DNA from 3 places in the Nonomuraea sp. JJY05 genome. Region 1 is predicted to be linked to each of the others. Evidence: riboswitches for the same ligand, from Rfam matches in the RefSeq annotation. Region 1 holds a riboswitch; each other region holds the start of a gene.
What was found. A riboswitch is a leader RNA that binds a small molecule or an ion and turns the genes downstream of it on or off. The one in region 1 is predicted to bind S-adenosylmethionine.
Positions count from the first base shown of each region.

Region 2: linked by a shared signal. The riboswitch ahead of thrC (threonine synthase) and the one ahead of ACFKCF_RS13400 (aminotransferase class V-fold PLP-dependent enzyme) in region 1 are both predicted to bind S-adenosylmethionine.
Region 3: linked by a shared signal. The riboswitch ahead of ACFKCF_RS17910 (GNAT family N-acetyltransferase) and the one ahead of ACFKCF_RS13400 (aminotransferase class V-fold PLP-dependent enzyme) in region 1 are both predicted to bind S-adenosylmethionine.

Region 1 is NZ_JBIEIS010000008.1:18,459-24,114, reverse strand. It holds gene ACFKCF_RS13410 (NADH-quinone oxidoreductase subunit D) at 1-1,125, opposite strand, end outside; gene ACFKCF_RS13405 (DoxX family protein) at 1,248-1,907, shown strand; gene ACFKCF_RS13400 (aminotransferase class V-fold PLP-dependent enzyme) at 1,904-3,190, opposite strand; SAM riboswitch class IV at 3,236-3,351, opposite strand; gene ACFKCF_RS13395 (TerC family protein) at 3,464-4,201, shown strand; gene ACFKCF_RS13390 (cytochrome P450) at 4,211-5,404, shown strand; gene ACFKCF_RS13385 (SAM-dependent methyltransferase) at 5,388-5,656, opposite strand, start outside.
Region 2 is NZ_JBIEIS010000082.1:290-5,945, reverse strand. It holds gene otsB (trehalose-phosphatase) at 1-522, shown strand, start outside; gene ACFKCF_RS59430 (hypothetical protein) at 558-1,133, shown strand; gene ACFKCF_RS59425 (trehalose-6-phosphate synthase) at 1,140-2,570, opposite strand; gene ACFKCF_RS59420 (RNA polymerase sigma factor) at 2,602-3,156, shown strand; SAM riboswitch class I at 3,236-3,377, shown strand; gene thrC (threonine synthase) at 3,391-4,623, shown strand; gene ACFKCF_RS59410 (MoaD/ThiS family protein) at 4,648-4,923, shown strand; gene ACFKCF_RS59405 (cold-shock protein) at 5,169-5,369, shown strand.
Region 3 is NZ_JBIEIS010000010.1:208,129-213,784, forward strand. It holds gene ACFKCF_RS17880 (SigE family RNA polymerase sigma factor) at 1-166, shown strand, start outside; gene ACFKCF_RS17885 (MarR family winged helix-turn-helix transcriptional regulator) at 189-719, opposite strand; gene ACFKCF_RS17890 (YceI family protein) at 829-1,395, shown strand; tRNA gene ACFKCF_RS17895 (tRNA-Ser) at 1,558-1,647, shown strand; gene ACFKCF_RS17900 (hypothetical protein) at 1,748-1,939, shown strand; gene ACFKCF_RS17905 (hypothetical protein) at 2,249-2,767, opposite strand; gene ACFKCF_RS17910 (GNAT family N-acetyltransferase) at 2,976-3,596, opposite strand; SAM riboswitch class I at 3,604-3,703, opposite strand; gene ACFKCF_RS17915 (Ig-like domain-containing protein) at 3,860-5,041, opposite strand; gene pyrE (orotate phosphoribosyltransferase) at 5,249-5,656, shown strand, end outside.

The DNA.
Region 1 (5,656 bases):
GACGAAGAACATCGAGCCGAGGATGGCCACCATGTCGGCGACCAGGTGGCCGGGCAGTATCTCCCGCAGCACCTGGATGTTGCTGTACGAGGCCGAGCGCAGCTTGAGCCGCCATGGAGTCTTGTCTCCCTTGGAGACCAGGTAGTAGCCGTTGATGCCGAGGGGATTCTCGGTCCACGCGTACGTGTGGCCCTCCGGCACCTTCAGCACCTTCGGCAGGCGCTGGTTGATCGGCCCGGGAGGCAGCGAGCGCAGCCGCTCGACGCAGGCGTCGGCCAGTTCGAGCGAGATCTTGAGCTGGTCGAACAGCACCTCGAACCGGGAGTGGCAGTCGCCGGCCTGCCGCGTGACGACCTTGACGGGCAGCTCGGGATAGGCCAGGTACGGGTCGTCGCGGCGCAGGTCGAAGTCCACCCCGGAGGCCCTGGCGATGGGGCCGCTGACGCCGTACTGCATGATCTGCTCGCGGGAGAGCACGCCGACGCCCTTGGTGCGGGCGAGGAAGATCTCGTTGTGCAGGATGAGGTCCTCGATGTCGGGCACGCGGCGGCGGGTCTCCGCGACGGCCTCCGACACCCGGTCGAGCCAGCCCAGCGGCAGGTCCTCCTTGAGGCCCCCGACCCGGTTGAACATGTAGTGCATGCGGCCGCCGGAGATCTCCTCCATGACGGCCTGGATGCGCTCGCGCTCGTTGAAGGAGTAGAACAGCGGCGTGATCGCGCCGAGCTCCAGGGGATAGGAGCCGAGGAACATCAGGTGGTTGAGCACCCGGTTGAGCTCGGCCAGCAGCGTGCGCGCCCACACGGCCCGGACCGGGGGCTCCATGCCGAGCAGGCGTTCGGCGGCGAGCACCACGCCCAGCTCGTTCGCGAACCCCGACAGCCAGTCGTGCCGGTTGGCCAGCATGATGATCTGGCGGTAGTCGCGGACCTCGAACAGCTTCTCCGCGCCCCTGTGCATGTAGCCGATGATCGGCTCGGCGGCGGTGATGCGTTCGCCGTCGAGGGTCAGCCTCAGCCGGAGCACCCCGTGGGTCGACGGATGCTGGGGACCGATGTTGAGGATCATGTCCTCGGTGGCCAGCTCTTTCGCACCCGCGCCGATCCCGACCACACGTTCCGTCATATGGCAATGCTGCCACCGCGCCGGTTGCTGATCCAGGGCGGGGCCGGGTCAAGGAATGGTACGGAAACGCATCCCTAACTCGGACACGGGGAGGAATACCAGGAACGGGGGGAGATAACACCATGAAGAGAGTTGTGTTTGATGTCGCGGCGTTGATCGCACGGGTGGTGACCGGCGTGATCTTCGTGGTTCACGGGTCGCAGAAGTGGCAGGGCGGCCTGGCGGCCACGGGGCAGGCGTTCAAGGGGATGGGGATCCCGATGCCGGAGCTCGCCGCCGCATTCGCGACCGTCGTCGAGACCGCCGGCGGCCTGTTCCTGATCCTGGGCCTGCTGGTGCGCCTGGTAGGGCTGCTGTTGCTGATCAACATGCTGGGCGCCGTCGCGTACGTGCACGCGGGGCACGGGGTGCTGACCAGCGCCGGCGGCTGGGAGCTGCCCGGCGCGCTCGGGGCGCTGGCCCTGCTGTTCCTGGCGCTCGGGGGCGGCCGGATCGGCATCGACGGGATCTTCGCCGCGATGTTCCGCCGGCGCTCGGCACGCCGGGCCGCCGAGGAGGAACGCGCCACGCAGCCACAGCGTCCGGAGCCGTCGAACGTCACGACCAGGACCGCCGGCCCCACGACGCCCGCGCCGGCCGCCGAGGCGCCTCGGGTGCCCAGGCAGCCGACCGAGCACCGGGCCGGAGCGGTCAACGACGACGACATGAGGGACATCGACGCGCTGGTCTCCGACGAGCCGCCGCCGCACCGCAAGCCGCCGAACCGCTCCGACGCCGTCTAGCGGCCCACGAGCTCCCGCAGGGCCTCGACCAGCCGGTCCACGTGCTCCTGCGTGGTGCCGATGCCGATGGAGGCCCGCACCGCGGAGGCGGTGCCGTCCTCGCATCCGCCGTCGGCCTCTCCAAGAAGGTGCCGGACGAACGGGTGCGCGCAGAACTTGCCGTCGCGCACGCCGATGCCGTACTCGCCGGACAGCACCTCGGCCACCTCGCGGGCCGAGTAGCCGTCCACGGTGAACGACACGATGCCGACGCGCGGGTGGTCATCCCCCCACAGCGACAGCTCCCGCACGCCCTCGATCGAGGCCAGCCCCGAGCGCAGGCGCGCGATCAGCCGCTCCTCCTCCCGCACCAGCGCGGTCCAGCCGGTGGCCGTGAGCGCGTCGCAGGCGGCGGCCAGGGCGATGGCGCCCAGCACGTTCGGGGTGCCCGCCTCGTGTCGCGGCTCCGGGTCGTCGTGCCACTCGGTGTCGTCGCCCACGGAGCGCACCGCGCCGCCGCCCTTGAGGTACGGCTCGCCCTCCGCGAGCCAGTCCCGCCGCCCGACCAGCACCCCCGCGCCGAACGGCGCGTACAGCTTGTGCCCGGAGAAGGCCACGTAGTCCAGGTCGAGCGCGGTCAGGTTGAGGCGCCGGTGCGGTACGAGCTGGGCGGCGTCCACCAGGATGCGGGCGCCGTGCCGGTGGGCGACGTGGGCCAGGGCGGCGATGGGCCAGAGCTCGCCGGTGACGTTGGAGGCGGCGGTGACCACGAGCAGCTTGGGGCCGTCGATGCCGGCCAGGGCCTCGTCGGCGGCGCGGACGGCCTCGCCGGGGAAGGCGGGCGGCGCCAGCCGTACGGACTTCTGCCAGGGGAGGAGGGAGGCGTGGTGTTCGGTGTCGAAGACCACGGTGGTCGTGTCAGAGGGCAGGCAGCGGGCCAGCAGGTTCGTGGCGTCGGTGGTGTTGCGGGTGAAGATCACGGCGTCGTCCGGGCGGGCCCCGACGAACGCCCGGACCGTGTGGCGGGCCTGCTCGTAGCGGGCGGTGGTGAGCTGCGAGGCGTAGCCCGCGCCCCGGTGGACGCTGGAGTAGGCCGGGAGCGCGGCGGTGACGGCGGCGCTGACCGGCTCGAGACAGGGGGCGCTGGCGGCGTAGTCGAGGTTGGCGTAGCCGACGAGCCTGCCGCCCTTGACCGGCACCTCGAGATCGGCCCCGAGCACGGCGGGGATCGGCCTGCTCGTGGTGGCCGCAACCGCCTCGGCGGCACGGGCGGGGACGGAGCTGAAGATCGTCAATGTGGACATGGCACATCTCCCTCAGGGTCATCGGACCCCTGGAAGCAGCCACGGAGCCCGCGCTTGCCCGCCACACCTCGTGGCGGACCAGGTCTTCACCCGGGGCACCCCGCCGCGGACGCGAGGGTTGCCGGCCAGCTAGCCGGGGCTTGTCGCTGGCACTCATGACCTACGGCGCAGACTATAACCCAATCCCCGCCACCGATCGCAAGTCGGTGAACTTATTCGGCCCCTGACTCGTTGCTACCGGAAATCCCGCCAACGTGTCATGGAGGTGCGCAGATGTTCGACTGGGTGACCGACCCTCAAATATGGATCGGCTTCTTCACCCTGGTCGCCCTGGAGATCGTGCTGGGGATCGACAACATCATCTTCATCTCCATCCTGGCCGGGAAACTACCTCCCGAACAACGGGACAGAGCCCGGGTGCTGGGGCTGGGCGCGGCCCTGATCACCCGGCTGCTCCTGCTGCTGGCCCTGTCGTGGGTGGTGCAGCTCACCGAGCCGCTGTTCGCCGTCTTCGGTCACGAAATATCAGGACGTGACCTGATTCTGCTGCTCGGCGGCCTGTTCCTGCTGGGCAAGAGCGTCACCGAGATCGGCCACAGCATGGACGGCCCCGTGGGCAAGGACGGCAAGAAGGCCGCGGCCGCCTCCTTCGCTGCGGTGATCGCCCAGATCATGGTGCTGGACATCGTGTTCTCGCTCGACTCCGTCATCACCGCCGTCGGCATGGTCGACGAGCTCGGCGTGATGATCGCGGCGGTCGTGGTGGCGGTGCTGGTGATGTTGTTCGCCTCGGGACCGATCAGCAGGTTCGTGGACCGGCACCCGAGCATCAAGATGCTGGCGCTGGCGTTCCTCGTGCTGATCGGCGTGGTGCTCATCGCCGAGGGCTTCGGCCAGCACATTTCCAAGGGCTACATCTACTTCGCGATGGCGTTCTCGCTCGTCGTCGAGCTGCTGAACATCCGGATGCGGAGCAAGCGACCGGCGCCACAGGAGGACGCCACTCCATAAGATGAAATAGTGCGATTTGACCCTTGGGATCCGGATTTCGTGGCTCACCCGTACCGGGTGTACGACGAGCTGAGGCGCGAGGCGCCGGTCAGCTACTTCGAGCCGACGAACCAGTGGCTGATCTCACGTCATGCCGACGTGAACGCCCTGCTCAGGGACCGCCGCCTGGGGCGGTCCTACCTCCATGTGGCCGGCCACGAGGAGTTCGGCAGGCCGCCGGAGCCGGAGTTCCAGGAACCGTTCTGGCGCGTGATCAGGGCGGGCATGCTCGACGTGGAGCCGCCGGTGCACACCAGGCTGCGCCGGCTGGTCTCCAAGGCGTTCACGCCGCGCATGGTCGAGTCGCTGCGTCCCCGGGTGCGCGCCATCGCCGAGGGCCTGGTGGACACGTTCGTGGAGAAGGGCGGCGGCGACCTCCTCGCCGAGGTCGCCGAGCCGCTCCCGGTGACGGTGATCGCGGAGATGCTCGGCATCCCCCACGCCGACCGCCACCTGCTGCGCCCCTGGTCGGCGGAGATCTGCGGCATGTACGAGCTCAACCCGAGCCTTGAGGACCAGCACACAGCGGTACGGGCGGCGTCGGAGTTCGCCGACTACCTCAAGACCCTGGCAGCGGAGCGCCGCCGGGCCCCCGGCGACGACCTGATCAGCGCGCTCGCACAGATCGACGAGCTGACCGAGGACGAGCTGGTCGGCACGTGCGTGCTGCTGCTCAACGCCGGCCACGAGGCCACCGTGAACGTGACGGGCAACGGCTGGTGGGCCCTGTTCCGCAACCCCTCCGAGCTGGCGCGGCTGCGCGAGGACCGCTCGCTGCTGCCCACGGCCGTCGAGGAGGTGATGCGCTGGGACACGCCGCTGCAGATGTTCGAACGCTGGGTGCTGGAGGACATCGAGGTGCACGGCGTGGAGATCCCGCGCGGGTCGGAGGTGGCGCTGCTGTTCGGCTCGGCCAACCGCGACCCGGCGGTGTTCGAGGACCCGGACCGGCTCGACGTAGGGCGGGCCGACAATCCGCACATCTCGTTCGGGGCCGGGATCCACTTCTGCCTGGGCGCGCCGCTGGCCCGCATCGAGCTCATGGAGTCGTACGGCGCGCTCCTGGACCGGGCGGCCAAGCTCGAACTGCGGGAGGAGCCGAGCTGGAAGCCCGGCTTCATCATCAGAGGGCTGCGGGCGCTGGAGGTCACCGCCGCTGGCTGAGCCAGCCGAACCCGCCGAGCCCGGCCGGGTCGATCAGCTCACCCTCCTCCGACGCCCTGGCCAGCGCCCGGATGTAGGCGCGCGGCTCGGTGCGGGCCAGGTCGATCGGAGGCCGGGTGCCGGTGATCCCCAGAGCCCTCAGCGCGTCGCGCTGTGTGGACAAGGCTGTGGATATCGCGCCGGCCTCGCGCCCGGCCTCGGCACACGCGTCAAGTGCGACATGAGCCGTGATATCGCAGGTCCCATCGGGGA
Region 2 (5,656 bases), on a different contig from region 1:
GAGCGCTGGGAGGCCGGGCAGATCTCCGGGCCCCCTCCGCCGCCGGGCGTGCTACGGGCCGAGGCCGAGCTGCCGTTGCTGCTCGAGTCGCTGGGCCTGCAAGAGGTCACCATCGAGGACAAGGGCCGGGCGGTGGCCGTGCACACCAGGCGCAGCCCCGACCCGGAGGGCGCGCTCGCCAGGCTGCGCGAGCCCCTGGCCGAGCTGGCCGGCAAGCACGGCCTGGTGGTCGAGCCGGGGCGCTTGGTGCTGGAGCTGCGGCCGCCGGGCATGGACAAGGGGCAGGCGCTCAGCCTGTTCCTGGCGGAGCGGGCCGCCAGGTCCGTCATGTTCGTGGGCGACGATCTCGGCGACCTGGCCGCGTTCGAGGCCGTGGGCGTCTCGGGGCTGCCCGGCGTGACCGTGTGCAGCGGCTCCGCCGAGGTCACTGAGCTGGCCGAGCGGGCCGACCTCGTGGTGGACGGGCCCGACGGCGTCGTCGCGCTGCTGGAGGAGCTTGTGGCGGCTTTCAGCCGTTCATGATTGAGCTGCAAGTCGTGCTCTCTAGGGTCGGGCGCATGCACAAGCGATACCTCGCCGCCGCGGCCGTGGCCGTGGCCACCCTCCTCGCGGCCTCCCTGCCCGCGCACGCCGCGCCCGCCCAGGCGGTCAAGTTGCGCAAGGGCCTGACCCTCTACATCCCGATCAAGTGGCAGGTCCACCGCATCGGCGACGAGGTCCAGATCGTGACCGGCAAGTGCGGCAAGCCCGTGGGCTGGGGGACGCCCGAGTGCGACGCCTTCTACGTCCTCGGCCCCTCGTCCATCAAGCGCGGCGCCGAGGGGTTCGGCCCGTACACCGGCAAGAGGCCCTTCTACACGGCGAGCGACGTGCAGCCGTGCCCGTTCAACAAGAAGTGGGGCGAGGCCATCGGCCCGAAGGTCACCAGGGGCCTGCGCCAGGTCGGCGCGGGGCACAAGGCCGCGTACAACGCGTGGAAGTCGGAGTGCGTCAAGTATTCGGGCTCGACCACGAAGGTGCTGCTCCGCTTCACGCAGCGCGAGTGGTACCTGCCGAAGAGCAAGATCCTCATCGTGGACCAGTGGAACACGCCGGGGCTGGCCGACGCGCTCGAGAACGCCGACTGGACCTGACCGCGTTCAGATCTCGGCCAGCGCGTCGAGCTGGGCCGCGAGCCACTTCTGCGGCGGCAGGGCGGTGGCCGCGGCGTGCAGCTTGTCGCGCCGCATGCGGCGCTCGTCCTCCGGCATGACGAGCGCCGCGTGCAGCGCGGCGGCCGTGCCGCTGATGTCGTACGGGTTGACCACGAGCGCGTGCGGGCCCAGCTCGGCCGCCGCCCCCGCCTCGCGCGAGAGCACGAGCGCGCATCGCGTGGACAGGATCGGGCCCTCCTTGGCGACCAGGTTCATCCCGTCGCGGATGGGGTTGACCAGCAGCACGTCGGCCATCCGGTACGCGGCCAGCGAACGCGGGTAGTCGTCGTTGACGTTGAGGATCAGCGGGTCCCAGTCCTCGGTGCCGTACTCGTCCTCGATCTCCTGCGCGCAGCGCAGCACCGACGCGGTGTATTCGCGGTATTCGGGCAGGTCGTGCCTGCTCGGGTAGGCGAACGCCAGGTGCACCACCTTGCCGTGCCACTCCGGGTGCGCGGCGAGGAACTCGCGGTAGGCCACCAGGCCGCGCACGATGTTCTTCGACAGCTCGGTGCGGTCGATGCGGACGATCAGCCGCCGGTCGCCCACCTGCTCCCTGAGCGCGGTCATGTGCGACTCGACGTCGGGCTCGACGGCGCGCTCCCACAGCGCGTCGCCGTCCACGCCCAGGCTGTGCACGCCGATGCGGGTGGTCCTGCCCTCGTGGGTGACGCTGCGGCCCACGCGGTCGACCTCCGCGCCCAGCAGCGCCTCGCAGCAGTCCATGAACGCCTGCGCCCACCTGTCGGCCAGGAACCCGGCGTGATCGGCGCCCAGGATGCCCTCCAGGACCTCTCCGACCACCTCGTCGGGCAGCAGCGAGAAGTATTCGGGGGGCGCCCACGGGGTGTGGCTGAAGTGGGCGATGCGCAGGTCCGGCCGCTCGGCGCGGAGCATCGCCGGGGTCAGCGTCAGATGGTAGTCCTGCACCATGACGCGGGCGCCGTGGCCGGCCTCCTCGGCCAGCGCCAGCGCGAACGCCCCGTTGTAGTCGCGGTAGGACTCCCACTCGCGCTCGAACCTCGTGCCGAAGTTCGGCGAGTTGGGGATGTCGTAGAGCAGGTGGTTGACGAACCACAGCGTGGAGTTGGCCACGGCGTTGTAGGCGCGGTGGAAGGTGGCGGGCGGGATGTCGAGCATGCGCAGCGGGCCCGTGTCGTAGCCGGCGTGGTCGATCCGGCCGCCGGGCACCAGGCGCACGGCGCTGCGGTCGCCGTCGGACAGCGCCGCGCACACCCACAGCACGCCGTCCTTCTTGGCCACCTCGGACAGCGCCGAGACCAGACCGCCGCCACCGCGTTTCATGGTCAGCTCACCGTCGTCCGAGACGGTAAAGGAAACGGGCCCTCTGTTGGAGGCCACCAGGACGCTGTTCATCTACGCTCCCTTCGCCCATAGGATCCCAGCTATGGCGCTAGATGAGCTAACCGAGGAACTCGCCCGCTCGGCCGCAGGAGGAGATCATCGCGCACTTGGCGAGCTCCTGGCGCGGATCGAGCCCGATGTGATGCGGCACTGCGCCCGGATCCTCCCCTATCACCAGGACGCCGAGGAAGCCTCCCAGGACACCTTGCTGGCCGTGGCGCGCAACATCGGCCGGTTCGAGGGCCGGGCGCGCTTCAGCACCTGGCTGCACATCGTGACGGCCAACTGCGCCCGCACCACGTACAGGTCGCTCAAACGCCGGGCGGCCGAGCAGACCTCCGACGAGCTGCCCACGCAGAAGCCCGACGTGGCGCGGGTGAGCGTGATCGCCGGGTCGAGGCTCGACCTGCTCGACGCCATGGAGGCGCTGGAGGCCGACAAGCCCGACCTGGCGCAGGCGCTGGTGCTGCGCGACATCGTCCAGCTCGACTACAACGAGGTGGCCGAACAGCTCGGCATCCCCCTGGGCACCGCCAAGTCACGCATTCACCAGGCCCGCAAATACGTGCAGGGAGTGCTGGGTGATGATTATCGCTGAGACGCCACGTCTCGCATCTTGAGACGGGTGGCCATTTCGGCCCCATCGGCGGGTAGAGTCCTTTTCAACAACTGCATATTGCTCATCCAGAGGGGTGGAGGGACCGGCCCTGCGAAGCCCCGGCAACCCTCCCGGCTTGAGACTCGCGACCTGGCGAGGCCGACCGGGACAAGGTGCCAATTCCGGTCTGCGGTCAAGGTGGCCGCGGGCGAAGATGAGGGAAGGCCTCGCTTCATGTCGCTCGACTTTGGTCCTGCCGTCGGTCTGTCCTGCCGTGAGTGCGGCACCCGTTACCCGCTCGGTCCGAGCTTCGCGTGCCTGGAGTGTTTCGGGCCGCTCGAAGCGGCCTATTCCTTCGGTACGGTGACCCGCGCCGACATCGAGTCGGGTCCCGCCAACATCTGGCGTTACCGGTCGCTGCTCCCGGTGCCGGTTGACGTAGCCAGTAAGCCCAATATGAACCCGGGTTGGACCAAACTGGCCAAGGCCGGAAACCTCGGACGCGCACTCGGTCTCAAGAACCTGTACGTGAAGGACGACTCGGGCAACCCCACCCATTCCTTCAAGGACCGGGTCGTCGCCATCGCCGTCGAGGCGGCGCGTAACTTCGGCTTCCACACCCTTTCCTGCTCCTCCACGGGCAACCTCGCGGGCGCCGTCACCGCGGCGGCGGCGCGCGCCGGGCTCGAGGCGTGCGTGTTCATCCCGGCCAACCTCGAAGCGGCCAAGATCGCCATGGCCCGCGTGTTCGGCGGCAAGCTGATCGGGATCGACGGCACCTATGACGAGGTCAACCGGTTCTGCTCCGAGCTGATCGGCGACCCGCTGGGTGACAAGTGGGGGTTCGTCAACGTCAACCTGCGGCCTTACTACGCCGAGGGCTCCAAGACGCTCGCGTACGAGATCGCCGAGCAGCTCGGGTGGCGGTTGCCCGAGCAGATCGTCATCCCCATCGCCTCCGGCTCGCAGCTCACCAAGATCGACAAGGGCTTCCGCGAGCTGGTGCAGCTGGGGCTGGTCGAGGACACGCCGTACAAGATCTTCGGGGCGCAGGCGGCCGGGTGCTCGCCGGTCTCCACCGCGTACAAGGCGGGGCACGACGTCGTGCAGCCGGTCAAGCCCGACACCATCGCCAAGTCGCTGGCCATCGGCAACCCGGCCGACGGGCCGTACGTGCTCGACATCGCCCGGCGCACCGGCGGGGCCGTCGAGGACGTCACGGACGCCGAGATCGTGGCCGCGATCAAGCTCCTGGCCTCGACGGAGGGCGTCTTCGCCGAGACCGCGGGCGGGGTGACCGTGGGCGTGCTGAAGAAGCTCGCCGAGAGCGGGCGGCTCGACCCCGAGGCCGAGACCGTGGTGCTCAACACCGGCGACGGACTCAAGACGCTCGACGCGATCAGCGACGACGCCCAGCCCACGGCCGTGATCCGGCCCTCCCTCGACGCGTTCCGCGCGGCTGTCTGACAACCAGGAAAGGCGAGTTAAACCATGAGCGTTTCGGTGCGGATTCCCACCATTCTGCGCACCTACACCGGTGGCAACGCCGAAGTCAGTGGCGAGGGCGCGACTCTTCGTGACGTCCTCGCCAAGCTCGACTCCGACTACCCGGGGATCGGCGCGAGAATTCTGGATGAATCGGGCAAGATTCGTCGTTTTGTCAACGTTTACGTTGGGGAAGAGGACGTCCGTTTCGCCGACGGGCTCGACACTCCGGCACCTGAGGGCACTCAGATCTCAATCATCCCGGCGGTCGCCGGCGGCTGAGTGCCATAGATCACACTTGTGGAAGGCGCCCCTAGTGGGCGCCTTCTCCTTTTCCAGGCCAAATGAAACGTTGAACCACCTTCGTTGCGAAGAAATGCGTCGTTTGCAGATTGACTCTGTTGCCAAACCCCGTGCCACAGGTATGGTCGAGGGCGATCGTCTGGCTGATTTTCCCTTAAGTCCGGCGATTACGGGTCTCGCGGAGGAATGGGCGAGATCTGAAAGCCCAGTAAGAGGAGTCGGAAGTGGCGCAGGGCACCGTCAAGTGGTTCAACGCGGACAAGGGCTACGGCTTCATCGCGGTAGACGGTGGTAAGGATGTATTCGTCCATTACTCAGCGATCATGATGGACGGGTACCGATCTCTCGAACAGGGGCAGCGCGTCGAGTTCGAGATCACGCAGGGCCAGAAGGGACCTCAAGCGGAGGCCGTCCGCGCCGTCTGAGATACACCCCCTGGTATGCACCGGTGGGGATCGCCCGGCAGCGCAGTCCGTGCGAACCCGCCACCTTTCTTTCGTCGACCCGGTCACGGCGAGTCGCGCGAGGCGGCTCGCCGTGGGCATGGATCCCGCCACCTGCGGTGGCCTGGACGCGGCTCGTCGCAGGTGCGGGGTCCTGCCGCCGGTGGCGAACGGTCTCGCCGCACGCGCTGATATGGGGAGGAAAGCCCCGGTAGGAGGCTTCTCGCTTGCACTCGGCAGGGTAGAGTGCTAAACAGTTCGTTGGCACT
Region 3 (5,656 bases), on a different contig from region 1:
GATGCGGGCGGCGATCGTGCTGCGGTATTACGAGGACATGACCGAGCCGGAGATCGCCAGGACGCTGGGGATCAGTGTGGGCACGGTCAAGAGCACGGTGTCACGGGCGATGGCCAAGCTCAGGAACGCGCTGGGCCTCCCGTCCCACCACGGGCGCGGCTCATGAGCTCCGGCCCTGCGGCCTCCACCTAAGTCGCGACTCCCGCCTGGCTTGCGGCCTTCCCTGCGCATGCGGCGGCGGCCTGCGCCTCGGATGCCCCAGCCGCCCCCGCGGTGGCGCAGGGCCGTACCACGTCTCTGATCCTTCGCAACGTGGCCAGGAACGCCTCCAGCTCCTCCGCGCCCAGCAGCCCGGTGAACCAGTCGTCGATGTCCTGCACGTGCTGCGGCAGCACGGACTCCAGCCGCGCCCGCCCGGTCTCGGTGAGTACGGCGTAGGAGGCCCTGCGGTCGCTGGGGCACGCCTGCCGGGTCACCAGCCCTTCCCGCTCCAGCCTGTCGACGACCCTGGTCACCCCGCTCGTCGACAGCTCGGTCTGCGCGGCCAGATCGCTCATCCGCAGCCGCTGCCCCGGGGACCGGGCCAGCCGGATGACCGTCTCGAAATCGATCTCCGACAACCCCGCAGCGCTGAGCACCGGCTGGAATCTGGCCATCAGGCCGCCATGGACCTCCGCCAGAAGCCCTACGGCGGTCAGCCGGTGGTCGTCAAAGTTCATCACCCTCATAGCGTAGCTGACGATAGTTGACGCGCGGAATATTCCTCGTGTAGAAATTTGTTGCCGCAGACATCCGCACAGCAACGAACCCCTATCGAGGAGAACCCCGATGACCACCACCCGCACCTGGGAGTCCCTGACCATCCCCGCCGTCGGCACCTACAACTTGGATGTGGCGCACACCCGCATCGGTTTCATGGTCAAGCACATGATGGTCAGCAAGGTCCGTGGCCACTTCGGCTCCTTCAGCGGCTCGGTCACGATCGCCGAGAACCCGCTCGAGTCGACCGCCGAGCTCACGATCCAGGCCGACAGCATCGACACCGGGGTCGCCGACCGCGACGGCCACCTGCGCAGCGACGACTTCCTGGCCACGGAGAAGTTCCCGACGATCACCTTCAGGAGCACCCGCGTGGTCGGCCACTCCGGCGACGAGTTCACCGTCGTCGGTGACCTGACCGTCCGTGACGTCACCAAGGAGGTCGAGCTCACGGTCGAGTACGGCGGCGCCGGCACCAACCCGTGGGGCGCGCCGGTCTGGGGCTTCTCGATCACCACGGAGTTCGACCGCGAGGAGTTCGGCCTGACCTGGAACCAGGCCCTGGAGACCGGCGGCGTCCTGGTCGGCAAGAAGGTAAAGATTGAGATCGAGGGCGAGGCCAACCCGGCCGCGTAACCTGGTTATCCACAGCCCCGAAGCCCGTCCACGCTCTGGGCGGGCTTCATCCACAGGCAGTTACCCACAGGCTGTTGATAACTCTTGGCGAAGGACGGGGAGCAATCACTTTGCCGCCTCGCCAGAAGGCCGGTACGCTGTCCTGAGCCGCGAAGGCTTCCAGGAGGATTCGCCTAGTCAGGTCTATGGCGCCGCACTGCTAATGCGGTTTGGGTTTACCGCCCATCCGGGGTTCAAATCCCCGATCCTCCGCAGGTGAGAGCCCTGCCCCAAGATCACGGGGCAGGGCTCTTTGATCTTGGCTGACCCGATGCCGGACCATTGCGCTAACGACAGGCCCTGGCATCATCAAGTGGGTCTGGACTCACACGGGCACGAAGCCATCTCCTTTGATCCCGACCTCGGTGTGGTCAAGGCGGAACTCAGCCTCGGCATCGAGGGGCCCACGTGCGCGGTCCGCCTGCATGGCAAGGGCTGCGTGGTGACCTTCAATCGCTATAAGTGCGACGGATTCGACACGATCGTCATGGAACTGCTGGACTGACCGGCGCTGTTCTATTGTGAGTACGGCGTCTAAGAGGCCCGCGCAGGAACTCCGATTCGACGAGCGCCTGCGCCGGGACGTGCTGACGGCCTGCTGCCGACATGGATGGCCGGTACCCCAGGGATGCGGTCGCACAACCCGGACCCGCACGGCGGCCCGTACCGAGCGCGTTGGGGCGCCGCACCGGTGTTTCCCTGACCGGCATCGATCGTGTGCGGTACGGTCTTACCAGGATCTGCTGTGGAACGTACGCGAGCGAGGGGCTCCCTCCCCGTCGGCGGAACCCCTCACATGCCATCGCGCCAAGCATTAGGCGCAGCCGCGCGCCTTCACGGAGAACGCTGGGATGGTCACACTGCCTCTGCTGAAATGCCGCGTGACCCAGACCGTGGCACCCTCGAACCGCAGCTCGTACTCGCCGTTTCCACGGCACGCGTAGTGGTCGGTGTAGGTGCTGGTGTTGCCGTTGCGGGCGATGTACACGCTGTTGCTCCGCTCCTCGGTCCAGGCGCGGACGCCGTCCTTCGACAGGGTCAGCTTCGAGTCCATCGAGCAGTCGGAGTTAGACCACAGGACGACGCCGTGCCAGCACTCCAGGGTGACGGTGTCGGTCGGCTCCAGCGTGGGACCGCCGAAGGCGTGCTTCTTCCAGGTCTCGGTGAGGCAGATCGTGACTCTGGCGGAGTAATTGCCGGAGGCGGCCTCCTTGTTGGCGCAGCCGCGGGGAGGGTTCTGCGAGGGCGCGTGCGCGGAGGCGGCGTGCGGGATGGCGGTGAGGGCTACAGCAGCGGTGAGCAGCACGGTCAAGCTGCGGAACGGTTTCCTCATCCACCGGATGCTACACAAAGTAGCGATACAGATGCAGTAAGTAACTGGCGATCTCTCACGGCCACATCATCACGAGGTCGACGCATCCGTGGCCGATCAAGAGCTCCGCTTCCACGAGCGCCTGCGCCGGGACGCGCGTTCACCACACCCGAAAGTAGGACGATGACGCCTCACTGCCTGATCGCCACCGTCACCCAGTCGAAGCTCCTCAGAGGGCCGGCGAGCGGCGGTGAGAACGGGCTTGCAGCACCGGCTTGACGGTAGGCCAGTCGGTGGCGACCACTGCGAACATGGCCGAGTCGCGGACCTTGCCCTCCTCGCCGCGCGCCCACGACATGGACCAGGCGCGCAGCACGCCCTCAAAGGGGATGCCGAGCCGCTCCAAGGCCCGGCGGCAGCGGTGGTTGCGGGCGTCGGTCTTCAGGTCGACGCGGGCGACGCCGAGCGTTTCGAACGCGTACGACAGCAGCAACAGCTTCGCCTCGGCATTGATCCCGGTCCCCTGGGCCGAGGCGGCCAGCCAGGTGAAGCCGATCTCGATCGCTCGCAGGCCAGGCCGATCCGGCCACCTGCGAGGATCCCAGAGGCCGGTGCAGCCCACCGCCTTGCCGTCGGTGAGCCGAACCTGGGCGAACGGGGTCAGCCCGTCGCGGGCGAGTTGGGTCGCCAGGTAGTCCGGCATCTCGCGACCGCGAGGCACCAGCGTGAAGTCGTAGGACGATCGATCCTCCTCGGCCGCCTCCGCGAGATCCGCCGCGTGCCGCATCGCCAGCGGCTCCAACCGCACCAGATCGCCGGCAAGGACAGGAACATCAAGGCGTACGCTCATCAGCTCTCCCTCATCGTTCCTGGCATTGGCACCTTTCCCGCGGATTCCCGCCGGGGAGGTTGCCGGACCGTCACAGGGCCAGGTCCCTCAGATCCTCTGGATGAACTACCGAGTCGAGATCATGCCTGCACGGGCGGACGCCGTCAATTCGCCGCAGAGGGCCTATTCCATGGACGGCGCTTGAACCCAGGAGTCGGGAGTGCTCACCACCAGCGGCTACCAAGAACCGAGTTTGCCCGACCGCACCGGCGCGGTCTCTTCCATCAGGCGTTGATCGACTTGCCGAGGGCGCTGCCCGCGACCCAGTCGTCCCACGACTTCGCCCACGGCGTCGGCCCGTTGCCGAACTGGAGCTTCCGCGATGTCCCCGTGACCTCGATGATGTCTCCCCGCTGCGTGAAGTTGTAGAACCAGCGGGCGTTGGCCATGCTGGCGTTCACGCAGCCGTGGCTGACGTTGCGGCTGCCCTGCGCGCCGGTCGACCAGGGCGCGGCGTGGAAGAACATGCCGCTGTAGGTCATCCTGACATTCCACTTGGTACGGGCGTAGTACTCACCGGGCCTGCCGATGGTGGCCGAGTCCATGAGGGTCTCCGCGGCCTTCTCCTGGGCGATCATGATGCCGGACCAGCTTTCGTCGCCCTTCTTGCCCAGGCTGACCGGGATGGTCTTGACGACCTCGCCGTTCTCCCGCACGACTGCCCGGTGGGTGCCATTGCGGATCTTGGTGATGTGCTCGTCACCGACGGTGAACGTCAGGCTGCGGTCCCTGGTGCCCCACACGTCCTGCCCCGCCCGCAGGCCGGCCAGGTGCGCGACCACCGTGACCTTCTCGCCGACCGGCCAGTACTCGCGCGGCCTGAACTGGACCTCGCGGTCGCTCACCCAGCTCCACGCACCCTCGACCGGCTTGGACATCCGCACCTCCAGCGACCGCTCGACCGCGGCCCGGTCGCTCCTGGCGGTCACGGGGCGCGACAGCAGGAGCTGGACGGGCATGCCGACGCCGACCCTCTCGCCGTCCAGGGGGGACATGCCGCTCTCCAGCACCCGCTTCGGCTTGAGCGTGGTGAACGTGGCCCGCGCGGTGACGGGCTTGCCGTCCGTGCCGGTCGCCTGCACGCTCACCGTGTACGCCGTCGAGGGCCGCAACGGCCACGTGGGACGCCACGTCCCGTCCGCGCCCAAGGTCCCGCGCACCTCGCTCCCCTTGGCGTCGGCGACGGTCACCTTGGTGACCTTGCCGTCGGTGGCCTTGACGCCGACGGCGGTGTCCGGGGGCACCCTCTTCGTGCCGTTCGCCGGTGTGATCGCCAGCTTGGCTGTGAGGGCCCGCTCCTGCGGGTCGGCGGGCGCTGGTGGATTCGAGGCACCCGAGGTGCAGCTTGCGGTCAGCAGCAGCGCAGCCATGAACGTGCTGACGAGTATGGTCCGGCCGTTCCGCATCGTCGATGCCTCCACTCCCCGACAAATAGGCATCTTTCAGACAAGACGGCCTATTGATGATACGGAGAGCTATATGCCCATAACTGTGGGTAACAATACAAAGGTGCCTTGATCGATGCGGCAGGTTGCGAGGCAGGCGTATCCAGAGGGCTTCTGCGAGATCGAGGAGCGGGACTTCCGTGGTGGGCGGTCCTGAGCACGTCCGCCATGCTTCTGGGAGACTGGGTGCCTGTGACGCGCTCTGACCTCGCTCGCCGGATTCATGCCGCAGCCCACCTCGCCGGCCACTTCGTGCTCCGTTCAGGACGTACCGCCACCGAGTACTTCGACAAGTACAAGTTCGAAGGCGACCCCGTTCTGCTGGACGACATCGCTCGGGCGATGGCTCCCCTGGTCTCGGGGGACGTCGAGGTGTTGGCCGGGCTTGAGATGGGCGGGATCCCGGTGGTCACCGCCCTCGGCCGGCACACCGGTCTGCCGTGTGCGTTCGTTCGTAAGCAGGCCAAGACGTACGGAACCGGTCGTCTGGCCGAAGGCGCGGAGGTGGAGGGACGGCGGGTGCTGGTGGTCGAGGACGTCGTCACCAGCGGTGGCCAGATCGTCCTGTCCACTGCT